Regions from separate parts of the Cellulomonas electrica genome, predicted to be linked through region 3. Evidence: predicted binding sites of a transcription regulator. Region 3 holds the regulator's gene; each other region holds the start of a gene.
What was found. The regulator HrcA, encoded in region 3, represses chaperone genes, less so after heat shock. The targets are predictions, from matches to a motif close to TTNGCACTCGNNNNNNNCGAGTGCNAA.
Positions count from the first base shown of each region.

Region 1 (4,184 bases), 1.6 Mb from region 3:
GGTGCCGTTCTACGCGGTGTGGGCGATGCCGTTCACCTACCGGGCGATCGACTCCGGGCTGCGGGCCGTCAACGCCCGGACGCTGGTCGAGGCTGCGCGCAGCCTCGGTGCCGGGCTGCCGACTGTCCTGTTCCGGGTGCTGATGCCCAACCTCAGCGCCTCCCTGGTGGCGGCGGGCGGGCTGACCGCCGCGCTGGTGCTCGGGGAGTTCGCGTTCGCGTCGCTGCTGCTCAAGACGACCCTGCCGACCTACCTGGTCGACTACCAGCGCGACGCCCCGCAGGCCGGCATGGCGCTCGCGCTCGCCGTGATGGTGCTGACGGCGCTCGCCCTGGGGGCCGTCGTGCACCTGCTCCGGCGCCGCGGGCTGGGCGTGAGCACCACCGGCTTCTGACCACACACCCTCCGGCTGGTGCCCGGCCGGCCGCCACCGCGTGCACCACCCGACGTCCCGCACCAGAGGAGAACCCCATGGCCACCATCGAGATGATCGGTGTCCGCAAGACCTTCGGCACCACCGTGGCGCTGGACGACCTGCACCTGCGGGTCGAGTCCGGCGAGCTGGTGTGCCTGCTGGGCCCGTCGGGCTGCGGCAAGACGACCGCGCTGCGTCTGCTGGCCGGCTTCGAGCAGCCGGACGCCGGCCGGATCCTGGTGGACGGCGAGGACGTCACGCGCGTCTCCCCCCGGCACCGCCGGTTCGGCATGGTGTTCCAGGACTACAGCCTGTTCCCCAACCTGACGGGCCGGCAGAACATCGCGTTCGGGCTGAAGATCCGCCGCAAGGGCGCCGCCGAGACGGCTGCCACGGTGGACCGGCTGCTCGCGGTGACCCGCCTGGAGAAGCACGCCGACAAGTACCCGCACCAGATGTCCGGCGGTCAGCGGCAGCGCGTGGCGCTGGCCAGGGCGATCGCCACCGAGCCGCGGCTGCTGCTGCTGGACGAGCCGCTGTCCGCCCTGGACGCGCAGGTGCGCGAGCACCTGCGGGACGAGATCCGGCGGCTGCAGCTCGAGGTCGGCGTCACCACGGTGCTGGTCACGCACGACCAGCACGAGGCGATGGCGGTGGCCGACCGGGTGGCCGTGATGCGTGACGGCCTGCTCGAGCAGATCGACCCGCCGCGGGCGCTGTACAGCCGGCCGGCGTCGGCGTTCGTCGCGGGATTCGTCGGGACCGTGAACCGGCTGCGGGCGCAGCAGGCCGCGGACGGGTCGTGGACGGTGCTCGGCGCGCCGGTCGAGGTGGCGGACGGCGCCGGCCGGACCGCGGTCTCGGGGACGGGCGTCGGGGCGGGCGCTGTGGCGGCGTCGAGCAGCTCGAACGACGCAGGGACGCAGGCCACCGCGGTCGCCCACGACGTGGACGTGCTGCCCGCGCCGCGTGCCGTGGTGCGCCCGGAGCAGCTGCAGCTGGCGCCGGCACCGGCCGGCGCGGCTCCGGTGGCCCGGCTCGTCGCGCTGTCGTTCCTCGGCGCGTTCACCCGCGCGGTCGTCGAGCACCCGACCGAAGGGCTGGTGACGGCCGACGTGCTCGGGACCGGTGCGGACGGCCTGCGCATCGGCGACCCCGTGACGGTCGGGGTGCGACCGGGTGCCGGCGCCGTCGTGCTGCAGTGACGCATCGGACGGGGGCTCTCCCGGTCGACGCGCTTAGGGTCACCTCATGGGACTGAGCCGCACGCAGCTGATGTTCGTCGCCCTGCACCGGGCCGTGTACCGGGCGACGGGAGGGCGGCTGCTGGGGCGGTTCGGCCGCATCGAGCAGGTGCTGCTCACCACCACCGGTCGCAGCACCGGCAAGGCCCGCACGACCCCGCTGGCCGGCACCCCCGACGGTGAACGGCTGGTGCTGGTCGCCTCGAACAACGGGGGCGACGCGCACCCGTCCTGGTACCTCAACCTGGTGGCGAACCCGCAGGTCAGCGTGCAGCGCGGGGCGACGGTCACGCCGATGACCGCCCGGACGGCTGAGGGTGCGGAGCGCGAGCGGCTGTGGGACCTCGTCGTGCGCAACAACCCGGGCTACGCCCGCTACGCGCAGCGCACCACGCGGCACATCCCCGTCGTGGTGTGCGAGCCGCTGGACCGCTGAGCCCGGAGCAGCTCGCGGACCGGAGCAGTTCGCGGACCGCGAACGGCACTGGCACTCTCCCGTGCCGAGTGCTAATCCTGTGGGTGTAGCCGATCGACGGCCGCGGAGGTCGCCGGTTGCACCGGGTCCGCGGGAGGTCCGCGAACCCCGCCACGGGAGGTGAGCGCACATGGCTACGCGGTACGACCCCTTCCAGGAGATGGACCGTCTGCTCGGTCAGATGTTCGCGTCGGAGCGTGCTTCCGCCAGCATGCCGATGGACCTGTACCGCAGCGGTGACCACTACGTGCTCCACGTCGACCTGCCGGGCGCCGACCCGGGCAGCATCGACGTGAACGTCGACGACCGCACCCTGACCATCCGCGCGCAGCGCTCGGCCCACACCGAGCAGGACGTGCAGTGGCTGGCCAAGGAGCGTCCGGTCGGCACCTACGCCCGCCAGCTGACGGTCGGCCGTGGCCTGGCGCTGGACAGGATCAGCGCCACCTACACGGACGGCGTGCTCACGCTGACCATCCCGGTGTCCGAGGAGGCCAAGCCGCGGCGCATCGAGGTGCAGCACGGCGCAGCCGAGCCGACGACGATCACCGCGGAGGCGTCGCAGCAGGGTTCGTGACGCCCTGACCAGCAGCGAGCCGCTGTCACGACGACGCCCCGGAACCCGATCGGGTCCGGGGCGTCGTCATGCCCGGTGCGGCGGCTCTGCTCAGCCGCACACCGGTGGCTCAGCCACGCCGGGGCAGCACGGCGGCGATGCGGTCGACCGCCTCGGTGAGGAGGGCGGGCGACGTGGCGAGGTTGAACCGGACGAAGCCGGTGCCCTCGGTGCCGAACTCGGGCCCGGGCACGGTGGCCACCCGCGCGTGCTCGAGCAGGAAGGCGGCCGGGTCCGCACCCTCCGGGAGGCCGGCGTCCCGCAGGTCGAGCCAGGCGAGATAGGTGCCGTCGCCCGGTGTCCAGCGGACGGCGGGCAGCCGCTCCGCGAGCAGCGAGCCGAGCAGCCGGGCGTTGGTGCCGAGCGCGCCGAGCACCTCGTCCAGCCACGCGCCGCCGTCACGGAAGGCCGCCCGGTGGGCGATCGAGGCGACGTGGCTGATGCCGTGCACGGCCGGCGTGCCGAGGCGGGCCAGGTCGTCGACCGCATCGGCACCGGGAACCGCCAGCGCCGCCTTGAACCCCGCGAGGTTGAACGCCTTCGACGCCGAGTGCAGCGCGATGGCGTCGGGGATCGCGGTCACCGTCGGGACGAACGCCGGTCGGGTGCCGTCCGCACGGGTCGGCAGGATCGCCGCGTGGATCTCGTCGGCCACCACGCGCACCCCGTGCGACCGGGCGAGGTCGCCGGCCGCGCGCAGCTCGTCGAACGAGTGCAGCACGCCCGTGGGGTTGTGCGGCTGGCAGAGCAGCAGCACGGCCGGGCGGTCTTCCCGACGAGCTTCGCCGAGCGCCCGGTCGAGCGTGGCCGGGTCCAGACGGCCCTCGGGCGTCAGCGGCGCCGCGAGCACGCGTCGGTCGGCGTGCTCGAGGTGGGTGCGGAACGGGGCATAGACCGGCGGTGTGATCACCACGGCGTCGCCGGGGGCGGTGAACAGCCGCACCACCTCGACGACACCGCGCATCACGTCGGCCACGGTGCGGGTGGACGACGGGTCCACCGCCCAGCCGAACCGCTCGGCGGCGAAACCGGCGAACGCCTCGGCGTAGACCCGCCCGTGCTCGTAGCCCGTGTCACCGGAGCGGACGGCGTGGTCGACGGCGTCCGCGACCGCCGTCGGTGGCACCACGTCCATCTCCGCGACGAACATCGGCAGCACGTCCGGGCCGTACGCCTGCCACTTCTCGCTGGTGCGCGCGCGCAGCAGGTCGATGGGCACGTCGAACGGGCCGCCGGCCGGCGTCGTATCGGCGCCGCTACCGTCGCCCGCCGACCGGAGCCGCCCGCGGTCGCGCCGGGGCGCGCCGTAGCCCGCGACGGCGCCTGCCGTGCCCACCGCTGCACCCGAGCCCGCCACGGAGCCGTTCGGGTCGCCCGCAGGCGCCGTCGTGCCGTCCGGACAGTCGCCGCCCACCGTCACCGCCGGTCTCAGAG
Region 1 covers NZ_AP026442.1:3,511,890-3,516,073, reverse strand. The annotation lists gene QMF98_RS16260 (ABC transporter permease) at 1-394, shown strand, start outside; gene QMF98_RS16255 (ABC transporter ATP-binding protein) at 472-1,620, shown strand; gene QMF98_RS16250 (nitroreductase family deazaflavin-dependent oxidoreductase) at 1,667-2,095, shown strand; gene QMF98_RS16245 (Hsp20/alpha crystallin family protein) at 2,265-2,711, shown strand; gene QMF98_RS16240 (MalY/PatB family protein) at 2,821-4,086, opposite strand; gene metE (5-methyltetrahydropteroyltriglutamate--homocysteine S-methyltransferase) at 4,179-4,184, opposite strand, start outside.
Region 1: QMF98_RS16245 (Hsp20/alpha crystallin family protein) is a predicted target of HrcA. The motif match lies at 2,144-2,170, and genes of this name have one in related genera.

Region 2 (4,184 bases), 1.4 Mb from region 3:
CCCGACTCGCCGAGCGCCGCCAGCACCTCGTGCAGCAGCCCGGTGAAGGTCCGCGCACGGTGCACGGAGCGACCCAGCGGGAGCAGCTCGGCCGCCGAGTCCGGGACCATCACGAAGTGCGGCACCTCGGGCCGGTCCTCCGCGAGCCGCGCGACGGGCGCCAGGTCCGGCACCTGCTGCTGAGACACGGTGACCAGCGCACCGGCCCGCGTCATCGCGACCAGCTCCACGGCGTGCCGACCCGACAAGGGGCCGCCCACCACGCGAGCGTCCACGCCGTGCTGGACGAGCGCGGCCGCCAGCGCGTGCGCCAGCAGCGGCCGAGGGGCACCGGACGGCACCAGGACGAGCACGACGGGCTGACCCGTCCTCTCGTGGTCCGGCGTCACGTCCCGGAGGGCGCCCAGGGCGGCTGCCCGCAGCACCGTCTCGGCGTCGGCGCCGGGGCGGTCGATCACGGTCCGGCGGCTCAGCGCCTCGAGCGCCGGCTCGACCAGGGCGGTCCACCAGCTGACCACGTCACCGCCGGCGCCGATCCGCAGCAGAGCCGCGCACCCGTCGGCGTCACCGGCGAGAGCCGCGTCCACCACCGGACCCGGCGTCCGGGACGCGCTCGGCGCCGGTACGGCGACCCGGTCGGGCACCGCGTCCAGGAGCGAACCGCCGGAGACCTGGGTGGCGAGCGCGATGCGCGCGGCCTCGCCGGGTGCGACGCCGTCGATGGTCAGCCGCCGCATCACCAGCAGCCGCGCGAGGTCCTCGGCGCCGTACCGACGGTGGGAGCCGGCCGGGTGCTCGGACGGCCCGAGGCCGTAGCGACGGTCCCAGGTCCGCAGCGTCGCCGGTGCGACGCCGAGGCGACGGGCGACCGCGGCGACCGTGAGCGCCGGCGCCAGGTGCGCGGCCTGCTCGTCTTCGGCCATGACGCGATTGTGCCAGGCCGCAGGACCCTGAGCACTGCAGTGGTCGCGCTCCCGCGCCTGATGCCGTGACCTGCACCGACACGCGGGCCGGACCTGGGCAGGCGTCCATATCGCTTCACCGAGGCTGAACTTCCGACCGGGTCTTGAACAACCTGTGGCGCGGTTGCTACGGTGGCCAAGCACCACCCGATCGACCGGCACCGCCCGTTGCGGCGCCAGGGCGGTCCGCACGCAGCGGCCGACGAGGCCGAGGACACGAGGAGGACGACCAGATGGCCGAGATCTCGCGCTTGCCCGGTCCGGTGATGGACCTGTGGGAGTGGCAGTTCCAGGGAGCGTGCCGCGACGCCGACGAGAACCTCTTCTTCCACCCTGAGGGCGAGCGTGGCGCCGCCCGCCGCCGGCGTGCCGAGGCGGCCAAGGCGATCTGCGCCACGTGCCCGGTGATCAAGGAGTGCCGCGAGCAGTCGCTCGCCGTGCGCGAGCCCTACGGCGTGTGGGGCGGCCTGTCCGAGGACGAGCGGGCCGCTGTGCTGGCCGAGCGGGCGAGCCACCGGCACGTGGGCTGAGAGAGCTCAGCGCTCCAGGGACCCCGAAAGGTTCCACGGACCCGAACGACGAGGGCCCCTCTCCCGACCGGGAGAGGGGCCCTCGTTCATGACGGGGGGCGAGGATCAGCCCACGACCGCCAGCACGTCACGCGCGGACAGGATGAGGAACTCCTCGCCCGCGTACTTCACCTCGGTGCCGCCGTACTTGGAGTAGATGACCTTGTCACCCACCGCGACGTCGAGCGGCACGCGGTTGCCCTTGTCGTCGATGCGACCCGGGCCGACGGCGAGGACCTCGCCCTCCTGCGGCTTCTCCTTGGCGCTGTCCGGGATGACCAGACCGGACGCGGTCGTGGTCTCGGCCTCGAGGGCCTTCACCACGATCCGGTCCTCGAGGGGCTTGATGGAGACCGACACAGCGGACCTCCCCTTCGCATGTGAGTAGTTCAGCAGGTCAGTGCCGCACCGTCAGCCGCCGTCGTCGCGGTGCCGGGACCTGGGTGCGGTTGGCACACTCACGGGGAGAGTGCCAGCTCCTCACTCTAGGAACGCCTTAGCACTCGGTCAAGGCGAGTGCCAGCGACAGGCGGCGTCGCCGCCGGTCGCCGTGCGAGGATCGCCGCATGGACGCCGCCAGCCTCTCGCTCCTGCTCAGCGAGCAGGGCTGGGCGTTGCTGACCGCGCTGCCACCGTACGACGAGCAGCGGGTGATGGCCCTGTCCACCCGGCTGCAGGCCGAGGGCCTGGACCCGGCACTCGTCGCCGCGGCACTGACGCAGTCACGCCTGCGCGCGCGGGCGCGCACCAAGTTCGGGGACTTCGCTGACGGGATGCTGTTCACACCGGCCGGCCTTGAGCAGGCGACCCGCCTCCCGGTGGCGGCGCACCATGCGCGGCGCTACCTCGCCGCCGGGCTGACCCGGGTGGCGGACCTGACGACCGGGATCGGCGCCGACGCGATGGCGCTGGCGGGTGTCGGCATCCAGGTGCTGGCGGTGGACCTCGACGAGGTGACCGCGGCGGTCGCGACGGTCAACCTGCGGCACTTCCCCGAGGCACAGGTGCGCCACGGCGACGGTCTGCAGCTGGACCTCGCGGCGGAGGGCGTCGACGGCGTCTACGCCGACCCGGCCCGGCGCAGCGCCGCTGGACGGCGCAGCTGGGAGCCGACGGACTGGACCCCGCCGCTGGACGCGCTGCTCGCGCTGCGCGACCGGGTGCCTGCCGTCGGCCTCAAGCTCGGACCAGGGCTCCCCCACCGGCTCGTGCCGGACGACGCGCTCGCCCAGTGGGTGTCCGTCGACGGCGACGTCGTCGAGGTGGGTCTGTGGTTCGGCCCCCTGGCACCCGAGGGCCCGGGACGGTCCGCACTGGTGCTGCGCGACGGCCGCGCGCACACGCTGGCCGGCGGGACGGACGACGAGCGGCCGCCGGTCGGCGCCGTCGGCACCTACCTGTACGAGCCGGACGGCGCGGTGATCCGAGCCGGCCTGGTCGGCACCGTCGCGCAGGACCTGAACGGCCGGTTGCTGGACCCCACCATCGCGTACGTCACCGCCGACCGGCTGGTGCCGAGCGACGTCGCCACGACCTACCGCGTCCTGGACGACCTGCCCTTCGGCGTCAAGCGGCTGCGCACCTACCTCCGCGAGCGCGGGGTGGGTCGGCTCACCGTCAAGAAGCGCGGCACCGCCGTGACGCCCGAGCAGCTGCGCGGGCAGCTGGACCTGCGCGGCGACGCCGAGGCCACCGTGGTGCTCACCCGCGTCGGCGGTTCGCAACGAGTGCTGCTCGTCGAGCCGGTCGCCGACCCGACCGCGGCGACCACCGGCCGGTCCGACCCTGCCGCCTCCGGCGGCGAGCCCGAGGAGCCCTGATGGCGGCACCCGTGCCCCTGCCGTTCGCCGTGTCCGAGCGGTCGACCATCGGCATCGAGTGGGAGGTCGCCCTGGTCGACGCCGACTCCGGTGACCTGCGGCAGGCCGCCCAGACCATCCTGCAGGCGGTGCGCGCCGAGGACGGCAGCGACCACCCGAACATCAGCCAGGAGCTGCTGCTCAACACCATCGAGGTGCAGAGCGGCAAGTGCCGGACCGTCGCGGAGGCCGCCGCGGATCTCCAGGTCGCGCTGGACCAGGTGCGGCGCGTCGCCGAACCGCTGCGGATCGAGCTGATGGGCAGCGGCACGCACCCGTTCGCCCACTGGGCCACCCAGAAGGTGACCGACAAGCAGCGCTATGCCACTCTGATCGACCGCACCCAGTGGTGGGGCCGGCAGATGCTGATCTACGGCGTGCACGTGCACGTCGGCATCGAGGACCGCGCCAAGGTGCTGCCGCTGTCCCGCGCGATGCTCACCGTGTTCGGCACCATCCAGTCGCTGTCCGCGTCATCGCCGTTCTGGGCCGGCGCCGACACGGGCTACGCCTCGAACCGCGCGCTGATCTTCCAGCAGCTGCCGACGGCCGGCCTGCCGCCCCAGTTCGACCAGTGGTCGCAGCTCGAGCAGTACGTCGGCGACATGGTGCACACCGGCGTGATCGACCAGGTGGACGAGGTGCGCTGGGACATCCGGCCCTCCCCGCGCTTCGGCACGCTCGAGATGCGCATCGCCGACGGGGCCGCGAACCTCCTCGAGGTCACGGCCATCTCGGCGCTGACGCACTGCTTCGTCGAGCACTTCTCCGAGCTGCTCGACCGCGGCGAACCC
Region 2 covers NZ_AP026442.1:2,903,755-2,907,938, forward strand. The annotation lists gene QMF98_RS13340 (MerR family transcriptional regulator) at 1-923, opposite strand, end outside; gene QMF98_RS13345 (WhiB family transcriptional regulator) at 1,196-1,492, shown strand; gene groES (co-chaperone GroES) at 1,598-1,891, opposite strand; gene QMF98_RS13355 (class I SAM-dependent methyltransferase) at 2,098-3,351, shown strand; gene QMF98_RS13360 (glutamate--cysteine ligase) at 3,351-4,184, shown strand, end outside.
Region 2: groES (co-chaperone GroES) is a predicted target of HrcA. The motif match lies at 2,028-2,054, and genes of this name have one in related genera.

Region 3 (4,184 bases):
CGACCAGGCGACGAAGTACGAGCTGGCCGACTCCGCCTTCGAGGCCGCCGGCCTGCACTGGTACGAGGTGAGCAACTGGGCCCGCGGGCCGCAGGACGCCAGTCGGCACAACCTCGCCTACTGGCGCGGCGACGACTGGTGGGGCGTCGGGCCCGGCGCCCACTCCCACGTGGGCGGGGTCCGGTGGTGGAACGTCAAGCACCCGCGGGCGTACGCGGACCGGCTGGCTGCCGGACGCTCACCCGCGGCCGGTCGCGAGGTGCTGGACGAGGACACCCGCGCGATGGAGCGGGTCCTGCTGCGCGTGCGGCTCGCCGAGGGTCTGGCCGTGGACGAGCTCTCGACGACGGCACGCAGGCGCGTGGCCGAACTGGTGGCGGACGGTCTGGTCGACCCGGTGGCGGCGCTGGGAGGCGCGGGTGCGCGGCGCCTGGTGCTCACGCTGCGCGGGCGGCTCCTGGCCGATGCGGTGGTGCGCACCCTCGTCGCCTGACGGCATGGCGCCGCTCGCGGCGGCCCGTCGATCGGGCACGAGGCGCTCCGGACGCGACGGAGGCCGGCGCCCGCGGGCACCGGCCTCCGTGTGGTCCCGGCTGACCGCGACGGTCAGCCTGCACGGCTCACTTGATGATGCGCCAGTTGAACGGGTACCGGTACAGCTCACCCTTGTTCGCGGCGACGGCGCCCATGATCCCGAAGATGATGGTCGCCAGCCATGCGAGGGCCAGGATCAGGCCGCCGATGAGGACCACCGTGAGGATGCCACCGACGATGTAGGCGATCAGGATCAGGATCTGGAAGTTGAGGGCCTCCTTCGCCTGGTCGTTCACGAATCCGCTTCGCTCGCGGAACACCAGCCAGACGACCAGCGGCGCGATGAAGCCGAGGACGATGCCGCCGACGTGCGCCAGGGTCGCCCAGAGCCGCTCGTCGCTCGGGCTGAGCGGCGCCGCGTAGACCGGCTGCCCGTAGACGGGCGGCGTCTGGCCGTAGCCAGGGGGCGGAGCCTGGTAGGCGGGGGGCGTCTGGGGCGGGGTGGGGGAGTCCGGCGGCGGGTAGGCCCCGGGATCCGGGGTGCCCTCGGGAGGGTTCGTGGTCATGGTTCCAGCTCTCTCATCGGGGGTCGCCAGCCGCGTCGGGCGCGGCCTTGCGCCGACAGTAGCGCCGCGCACAGCCGGGGTGGAGGTGCTGGCAGGGCGGTTTTCGACCAGTTCGTCGCCGTTGCGCGAGCCGGTCAGCAGGTGACGAAGTCGATGAGCTCCTCGACGCGTCCCAGCAGGCTCGGCTCAAGGTCCGCGTACGACCGCACCGTCCACAGGATGCGTTGCCAGGCGCGTGCGACGTCCGCCTGGTCGTCGGCCGGCCAGCCGAGCTCGCGCAGGATGCCGAGCTTCCACTCGGTCCCCCGCTCGATCGTCGGCCACCGGTCGAGACCCACGCGCTCCGGTCGGACCGCCTGCCACACGTCCACATAGGGGTGGCCGAGCACCAGCACGCTCCCGGGTGGACCGCACCGCCTCGCCTCGACGGCGATCCGCTCCTCCTTCGAACCGGCGACGAGGTGATCGACCAGCACCCCGACCCGACGGTCCGGACCTGGGGCGAAGCTCCGCAGGTGGTCCACCAGGTTGTCGACCCCGTCGAGCAGCTCGACCACCACGCCCTCGATGCGCAGGTCGTCGCCCCACACCTTCTCGACCAGCTCGGCGTCGTGCCGGCCCTCGACCCAGATCCGGCTCGCGCGCGCGACACGCGCGGGGGCGCCCGCGACGGCACGCGAGCCGGATGCCGTGCGAGCCGGTGCCGCCGGCGCCCGTCGGCCCACCGGTGCGGTGAGGACCACCGGTTCACCGTCGACCCAGAAGCCGGGCCCCAGCCCGAAGGTGCGGGTGCGGCCGCGGCGGTCCTCCAGCACGACGACGTGCTGGCCACCCGACTTCTCCACCCGAACCACCGCGCCGACCCAGCCCGTCTCGACGTCCTCGACCACGAGCCCCGGCTCCGCCGGGCACGGCCGCGCGCGGGGCGCGGCTCGGTGGGGGACGGCCTGGGTCCCGGCCAGCACGTCGCGGCCGTAGCGGTCCTCGGTCACCCGGGCACTGTAGGGGCACGACGACGGCGCCTCCGTCACCCTCCCGCGACGTTGCGTAGAATTGGCACTCGACTGCGTGGAGTGCTATCCGCAGCGATCCGGCTGTGACGGGCGGGAGGGACGCATGAGCAGCGAAGACCGACGCCTCGACGTCCTGCGCGCGATCATCGAGGACTATGTGGCGACCCGTGAGCCGGTCGGTTCGCGGGCCCTGTCCGAGCGGCACCAGCTCGGGGTGTCGCCCGCGACGATCCGCAACGACATGGCCGCTCTCGAGGAGGCCGGCCTGATCGTCCAGCCGCACACCTCGGCCGGTCGGGTCCCCACCGACATGGGGTACCGGCAGTTCGTCGACCGGCTGGCCGAGGTCAAGCCGCTCTCGCTGCCCGAACGGCGGGCGATCAGCGCTCTGCTGGAGCAGGCGGTCGACCTCGACGACGTCATCGACCGAGCGGTGCGGCTGCTCGCCCAGCTGACCCAGCAGGTCGCGGTGGTGCAGTACCCGTCGCTGCGGCGATCGTCGCTGCGGCACGTGGAGCTGGTCCCCGTCGGCGCCCGTCACCTGCTCGTCGTCATCATCACGACCACCGGTCGGGTGGAGCAGCGGACGCTGGAGCTCCCGGAGGACCTCGACGAGGCGCTGGTGGCTCGCCTGCGGGTGCGGCTCAACGTCGCCCTGTCCGGGCTGCGGCTCGCCGAGCTCTCCCAGGCGCTGGAGAGCCTGGTCGCCGAGCTGAGCCCCGCCGGCGCAGCACTGGTGCGCGTCGTCGTCGCAGCCGTGTCCGAGACGCTCGCGCAGGAGAGCGAGGAGCGGGTGGTCGTCGCCGGTACCGCCAACCTCGCCAGGACGGCCGGAGCCGACTTCAGCCGCACCATCGGTCCGGTGCTCGAGGCGCTGGAGGAACAGGTGGTGCTGCTGCGCCTGCTCGCCGAGATGGCGGAGGACCACACGGCCGTCGCCGTCCGGATCGGGCGCGAGACGCAGCACGCAGGCCTCGCCGAGACGAGCTTCGTCACCAGCGGCTACGGCGGAGAGGGGTCCGGCGTGGCCCGCGTGGGCGCCGTCGGACCCCTCCGCATGGACTACCCGGGCACGATGGCCGCCGTACGTGCCGTCGCCCGGTACCTCACCAGGATCCTGGCCGGCTGACCGGCCGACCTCGAAGGAAGCGAGCACACCTGCTTGTGACGGACTACTACGAGATCCTCGGCGTGCCGCGGGACGCGACCCCCGAGCAGATCAAGAAGGCCTACCGGCGCCTGGCCCGCGAGCTGCACCCCGACGTCGCGGGCAACGACCCGGCGTCCGAGGAGCGCTTCAAGGACGTCTCCCGCGCCTACGACGTGCTCGGCAACCCGGACAAGCGCCGCGCGTACGACCTGGGCGGCGATCCGAGCGCTGCCGGCGGCATGGGTGGCGGGTTCGGCTTCCAGGACATCTTCGAGACGTTCTTCGGCGCGGCGACCGGGGCGACGGCGCAGCGGGGGCCGATCCCGCGCGCACGACGCGGTCAGGACGCGCTGGTCCGGCTGGACATCGACCTCTCGGAGGCGACCTTCGGGTCGCACCGCGAGGTGCAGGTGGACACCGCCGTCGTCTGCCCGACGTGTCAGGGCAGCTGCTGCCGGCCGGGCACCTCTCCCCGGACGTGCGAGGTGTGCGGCGGCCGTGGTTCCGTCCAGCGCGTCGCGCGGTCCTTCCTCGGCCAGGTGATGACGACGCAGCCCTGCGCCGCCTGCCAGGGCTTCGGCACCGTGATCCCCGAGCCGTGCACCGAGTGCGCCGGTGAGGGTCGCGTGCGTTCCCGTCGCACCATCTCCGTGGACGTGCCCGCCGGCGTGGACACCGGGACGCGGATCAAGCTCACGGCGCAGGGCGAGGTCGGCCCGGCCGGGGGACCCGCCGGCGACCTGTACCTCGAGGTGCGTGAACGCCGGCACGACGTGTTCGTCCGCCGCGGCGACGACCTCCACGCGACGCTCCCCGTACCGATGACGGCCGCGGCCCTCGGCACGGTGCTGACGCTGGACACGCTCGACGGGCCGCAGGAGGTCGATCTGCGACCGGGCACCCAGCCCGACCAGGAGGTCG
Region 3 covers NZ_AP026442.1:1,454,605-1,458,788, forward strand. The annotation lists gene hemW (radical SAM family heme chaperone HemW) at 1-493, shown strand, start outside; gene QMF98_RS06735 (DUF4870 domain-containing protein) at 621-1,100, opposite strand; gene QMF98_RS06740 (DUF3097 domain-containing protein) at 1,235-2,092, opposite strand; gene hrcA (heat-inducible transcriptional repressor HrcA) at 2,217-3,242, shown strand; gene dnaJ (molecular chaperone DnaJ) at 3,278-4,184, shown strand, end outside.